2 regions of the Pseudoalteromonas sp. TB41 genome follow, and region 2 is predicted to be linked to the other one. Evidence: predicted binding sites of a transcription regulator. Region 2 holds the regulator's gene; the other holds the start of a gene.
What was found. The regulator MetJ, encoded in region 2, represses methionine synthesis genes. The targets are predictions, from matches to a motif close to TAGACGTCTAGACGTCTA.
Positions count from the first base shown of each region.

Region 1: the regulator MetJ is predicted to act here: its motif matches at 1,616-1,633, upstream of L641_RS0119140 (translation initiation factor).

Region 1 covers NZ_AUTH01000106.1:94,192-97,618, forward strand. Annotated here, with positions in the region: gene L641_RS0119130 (amino acid aminotransferase) at 1-876, opposite strand, end outside; gene L641_RS0119135 (GAF domain-containing protein) at 955-1,614, opposite strand; gene L641_RS0119140 (translation initiation factor) at 1,862-2,191, shown strand; gene L641_RS0119145 (EAL domain-containing protein) at 2,207-3,427, opposite strand, start outside.
Region 2 covers NZ_AUTH01000084.1:65,616-69,042, reverse strand. Annotated here, with positions in the region: gene metL (bifunctional aspartate kinase/homoserine dehydrogenase II) at 1-299, opposite strand, end outside; gene metB (cystathionine gamma-synthase) at 349-1,596, opposite strand; gene metJ (met regulon transcriptional regulator MetJ) at 1,795-2,115, shown strand; gene L641_RS0113140 (malic enzyme-like NAD(P)-binding protein) at 2,184-3,425, opposite strand.

The sequences.
Region 1 (3,427 bases), on a different contig from region 2:
AATGTCTGCACCGTGCGCTGGCGGCATAGAATAAATGCTACGTACCACACTTAATAACACCGAGTTTGAAATATCAGCGGTTGCACTGTCTTTTGCAATAATTGAACACGCACCAATACGCTCACGGTATAAGCCAAAGTTTTTAGAACATGATGAACAAATGATCAACTCTTCAACCGCATTAGCTAAAATACGTAAACCATTCGCATCTTCTTCTAAAGAAGAACCAAAACCTTGGTATGCAATATCAATCAATGGCGTAAAGCCCACATCTTTTGCAAGTTCAGCAATAGTATTCCATTGTGTTTCGTTTAAATCCATACCACTTGGGTTGTGACAACATGCATGTAATAACACAACATCGCCCTTAGGCACCTGTGTTAATGTTTCAACCATTTCATCAAACAATAAATCTTTGTTTTCGTAGTCGTAGTATGGGTATTCTTTAACAGTTAAGCCTGCAGCTTCAAATAAGCTAATGTGGTTAGCCCACGTTGGGTTAGTAACCCATACAGTAGCGCCTGGGTTACAACGTACAATAAATTCTGCTGCAACACGAAGTGCGCCTGTACCACCAGGTGCTTGTGCTGTGCGTACGCGATTAGCTAATAATGCCGGGTGCTCACCAAGAAGAAGATTTTCCATTTGTTGACAGTAATCTAAGTTACCAGCAAGACCAATGTAAGATTTGCTCATTTCATTTTCTAAACGAAACGCTTCTGCTTTTTTTACTGACTTTAATACCGGGGTATTCCCCTGCTCGTCTTTATATACACCAACCCCTAAGTCAATCTTATTAGGGTTAGTATCTTGCTTATAGGCCGCCATAAGGCCAAGAATAGGGTCTGTTGGTAATGGTTTTAATACTGAGAACATTGACTATCTCTTCGTTATTTAGGGGTTAGCTGTTGCGCTAAGCTTAACATAAAAACTCACTCGATTGACCAGTGTTATTTACACTAAAAAGTGAGGAATTTTAATACAGCATGCAATTAATAACGCGAGTGTCGCATTATCAAAAAAATCCGTGCTAAAGGCTTCGCCATCGACAATGCCAATGCACTGCTTTTGCGCATTAAATAGTGGTAAACAGGCCTCTGCTTTTACTTTCGGATCGCAGGTGTAATACTCACCACCCGCGGCTAAATATTGCTCAACATTATTAATGACACGTCCTTTACCACTGAGTGCCACTTGCACATTATTACTGCCGGTTGCAAATTCAGCGGTGAGCGGAAATAAAGGGCGACTCGGTGCACCAAAATAAGCGAGCTTTAATAACTGCTCGCCTTCAGGGGTGGCCGTATTTTGATAGATGCCATACCAATCTAACTGGGTGTTTTCGATTACATAGTCAACAATCAACTGAAGTTGCGCTAACTTTGCCGTTATTTGCGTATTTTGGCTAACGTAATCGTTTAAATTAAACGGCTCATCTTGCAAGTAGCCGAATAAACTACATGCGCCACCTTCACCGAGTTCTGGAATTTGATACTGCCAACGCACGGCCGGTGCAGCATTGCTATTTAAGTACTGCTCAAGCTTTTCTAGCTCAGCATTAATTAACTGTTGCTCTACATTAAGCTGAGCTTGCTCTAAATAAGAATTTATCATTTGGCCATCTATACATCTACAATGCCGAAATAGTAGCATGGATATTTTTATAGCGCTAGCCAATTTAAAGCGCTTTTTAAAATCCTTAAGCACTTTTATTCATAAGCACTATTGCGGTACTTAAACAGAGGATGTTTATCTTTGCGGGATTAAAAGGTGTTCAGCTTAGGCGCAAAAATTACGCCTTTGCATCACAAATTTGTTATTATTTAGCCCAATATTAGATTCAATCTTAGATAGGTTAATTATGAGTGATAATCACTTAGTGTATTCAACAGCAACAGGGCGAATTGACCAGCCAAAGCCAGAAAAAGAACTGGATGTAAAACTATTTAAAGACGGGTCTATTCGCATAGAGCGTCAAACCAAAGGTCGAAAAGGTAAAGGCGTAATGCTAGTTGTAGGATTAGATCCCCAACAGCACGATTTAAAAAAGTTAGCAAAAACAATAAAAAGTAAGATGGGCCAAGGTGGCGCAGTAAAAGAAGGAGTTATTGAAGTACAAGGTGATGATCGCGATAAGTTAAAGGCGATTTTAGAAGGATTAAAGTTTAAGGTAAAAATTGCGGGTGGTTAACCCGCAATTTTTGTTCTATTCAGGGACTTTTAACGCAGCTAATTGATCAAACAACACAGGGATATCGGCTTCGGCAACGGGCTTACTAAAGTAATAGCCTTGCACAATAAAACAATTATTATTTTGTAAAAATTCAACTTGCTCTATTGTTTCAACCCCTTCAGCAACCACATCAAGCTTGAGCTTTTGTGCCATCGCAATAATCGCAGCGGTGATCTCCATATCATTATCATCTTCAGGGATATCTTTAACAAACGAGCGGTCAATTTTAAGAATATCGACAGGAAAACGTTTAAGGTAACTCAACGAAGAATAGCCCGTACCAAAATCGTCAATAGAAATTGAAATACCCAGCTTTTTCAATTGATGTAGCTGATCAATAGCCGCCTCAACATTACCCATTAGCATGCTCTCAGTCAGTTCAAGGTGCAGGCTTTTAGCATTAATTTGCGTCTCTATGATTATTTTTTTCAGCATAGGTACTAAGCTTGCGTCTTTAAACTGCCTTGCTGACAGGTTTATCGACATGTTGCTCGCTCTACCTTGTTGCTCTAGTCGTTTAGTAAACTCACACGCTTGTTGTAATACCCACTTACCAAGTTCCACAATTAAACCCGTTGCCTCAGCAATAGGAATAAATTTAGTAGGTGGAATGAATCCCTGCGTAGGATGGAACCAGCGAAGCAATGCTTCATATCCCACTACACTATTATCGCGACAATCAACTTGTGGCTGATAATGCAGTGTGAGTTGTTTTTCTTTAATTGCATGGCGCAACTCATTTTCAAGGAATAATCGCTCATTGGCGGCTGCATTTAGATCTTGGCTATAAAAGTGGAACGTATTACGCCCTTTCGCTTTTGCTTCATACATGGCTAAATCAGCATGTTTTAATAACTGATCTTCTTCTAAGCTATCAAATGGCGCCAAGGTAATACCAATACTGGCACTAACAATCACTTCGTTACTACCTAATTTTATTGGCTGATTTAACGTTTTTTGAATGGTGTCAGCGACTTCCGATGCTTCTTTTTGATGCTCAATACCACTGAGTAATACCGCAAACTCATCACCGCCTAAACGGGCTATAGTATCTTCTGCTCGTAAGCGCTGCTTTAAGCGCGTTGCCACTTCAACCAATAGTTGATCGCCTGCATCGTGACCTAAAGTATCGTTAATACGCTTAAATTCATCCAAATCAAAATAAAATAAAGCAAACGAGTAACGCCCTCTTTC
Region 2 (3,427 bases):
ATACTGAGCTCAGTTTCAAGTAAATCAAGCGCATGGTGCTTAGCGTTAGCTATTAATAATTGCTCAATTAGAGCTATTTGATGGTTGCTCAATAGCAATACAATATCAGCAATAGCTTGAGTGTCTTGCTGTTGGTAGCTTTGCCACAGTTTAACTAAGGTATCGGTGGTTTTACCGGCAGCCGATACCACCACACAATCCCCAGCTTGAGCGTGAGTTAAAATAATATTTGCGACACTTTTAAAGCGATCCGCTGAGCTTAAACTCGAACCACCAAATTTATGAACCTGATTTACCATATTAATACCGACTCGCATTTATGTTTTGTATTTTGAAGATTGGTATGCACTACCATAACGCCGGATTCGCCGCGTTTAACTTTGCTGAACCAAATGATTCACTAGCACCACTTTTTGCCGATAGGCCGGGATTGGCTTGCCCTGGGCGCACCAAATTAAATACCCTGTCTAAGTCAGCGAGTAAATCATTTACATCTTCAATACCCACCGAGATACGAATAAGCGTGTCGCCTACTCCGGCTTCTGCACGCGCGGTTGCGTCCATGCCGGCGTGGGTCATAGTCGCAGGGTGACAAATCAAACTTTCTACTCCACCTAATGATTCCGCTAAGCTAAATTCATTTAAGCGCGTTAAAAACGCTGCAGCATCGTTTATATCGCCTTTTATATCAAAGCTAACCATAGCACCAAAGCCAAGCTGCTGCGCCTTAGCTAGCGCATGTTGAGGGTGTGATTCAAGACCTGGGTAGTAAACTTGGGCAACAAACTGGGAGCGTTCTAAATACTGTGCAATGGCGAGTGCATTTTCTTGGTGTTGCCTTAAACGCACGTTTAAAGTACGTAAGCCTCTGAGCGTTAAATAGCTATCAAATGGCGCGCCGGTGATGCCAATGTTATTTGCCCACCACGCTAACTCTTCACCTAACTCAGCAGTCGCTGCGATAACCGCGCCACCAACAACGTCTGAATGGCCATTGATATATTTTGTGGTTGAGTGCACCACAATATCAGCGCCAAACTTAATCGGGTTTTGTAATGCTGGCGATAAAAATGTGTTGTCGGCGGCAACCAGTGCACCACACTGTTTAGCTGTATCAGTTACCGCTTTAATATCTGTTAAGCGTAAAATAGGATTGCTAGGTGTTTCAATCCAAATCAGCTTAGGTTTAATAGCAAGGATGCGTGTCAAACTGTCGCTTTTGGTAAAATCGACCACTTCTAGTTTTAATAAGCCGCGCTTTTCTAGCGAAGTAAATAAGCGATAGCTGCCCCCATAACAGTCATGAGGGATCACTAACGTATCGTCACTATTAAGTAATTGTGTTGTTAGGTGAACGGCTGCCATGCCTGTTGCGGTAATAATGCCTTTAGCGCCACCTTCAAGCTCCGTGAGCGCCTCAGCCAAAATGTCACGATTAGGGTTACCACTGCGGCCATAATCATATTGACGCTTTGTATCAAAGTCAGCAAATGAGTAAGTTGTTGATAAATAAAGCGGTGGAACAACCGCACCATGCTGTTTGTCGGCTTCTATTCCACTACGAACAGCAATTGTTGCCTTATTTTTTTCACTCATTTTCGCTACCTTTACTAATTTGGATGTTTAGACGTCTAAAAGGTAGCGTATGCAATTTAAGATGTCAAAACATTTAAATGTCTAGATAGCTAAATAACTAGTATTTGACTATCTTTTTTAAACCGATAGAATTTCACGCATATTTACACGCTTTGATGCTGTGTGAGCAATTTATAATCTGAGGCAACGATACATCTTATGGCTAAATGGAATGGTGAATATATTCACCCATACGCAGAACACGGGAAAAAATCCGAACAAGTAAAGAAGATCACCGTTTCGATCCCGCTAAATGTATTAAAAGTATTAACTGATGAACGTACTCGTCGTCAAATAAACAACTTACGTCATGCAACAAATAGCGAGCTTTTATGCGAAGCGTTTTTGCATGCGTTTACCGGGCAACCGCTGCCTAATGATGATGATTTGCGTAAAGATAACGCAGAAAAAGTACCTGAAGAAGTGAAGAAAATAATGCAAGAAATGGGACTAGAAGTGCCTATTTTAAATGAAGACTAGAAGGGTCTTTATACAAAAAAACCTCAGCAAATGCTGAGGTTTTTTTTGCGCTAATTTATACTTAACAATTACGCCATGTAGTTTTCTGGCATATCAATTTGTGCAACGCCAGAGTCTACCGCCGCCTGCGCAACCGCTTTAGCTATACGTGGTAACAAACGTGGATCCATTGGTTTTGGTATAATATATTTAGCACCAAACTCTAATTTGTCGATGCCTGCGGCAGTAAGCACTTCAGTCGGTACGGGCTCTTTAGCAATACTACGAATTGCTTCTACAGCAGCAATTTTCATCTCGTCGTTTATTTCACTGGCACGTACATCTAACGCACCACGGAAAATAAACGGAAAACACAATACGTTATTAACTTGATTCGGATAATCAGAGCGACCTGTAGCCATAATTAAATCGTTACGTGCAGCGTGTGCTAATTGCGGATCGATTTCAGGATCGGGGTTTGAACAAGCAAATACCACGGGTCTATCAGCCATTAATTTTAAATCTTCAGGGGCTAATAAATTAGGGCCCGATACACCCACAAACACATCGGCATCTTCAATTACATCTTGTAAAGTACGTTTATCGGTATTGTTTGCAAATAATTGCTTATATTCATTCAAGTCATCACGACGCGTATGAATAACTCCTTTGCGATCTAACATATAAATATGTTCACGCAACGCGCCACATTTAATTAAAAGCTCCATACAGGCAACAGCTGCAGCGCCGGCACCTAAACATACAATAATTGCATCTTCAATTGCTTTGCCCTGTACTTCCAGCGCGTTTAGCATACCCGCAGCCGTTACAATAGCCGTACCATGCTGATCATCATGAAAAACAGGAATGCTACAACGCTCTATAAGCGCTTTTTCTATTTCAAAACACTCGGGCGCTTTAATATCTTCTAAATTAATTCCACCAAAAGTGTCGGCAATATTAGCCACCGTGTTAATAAAGTCTTCGGTAGTACGGTGCTTAACTTCAATATCTATAGAGTCTAACCCTGCAAAACGCTTAAATAGTAGCGCTTTACCTTCCATAACGGGTTTTGAAGCCAGTGGACCTAAATTACCTAAGCCTAAAATTGCGGTGCCGTTAGTAATAACCGCAACCATATTTCCTTTACCAGTATATTTGTAGGCATTTGCTGGATCAGCGGCAATTTCACGAACAGGTTCTGCGACACCGGGGCTGTATGCGAGCGCGAGGTCTTTAACCGTCTCAGCGGGCTTGGTCAGCTCAATACTGATTTTACCTGGAACGGGATGGGCATGGTAATGTAGTGCTTGTTCACGAAAATCTGACATAA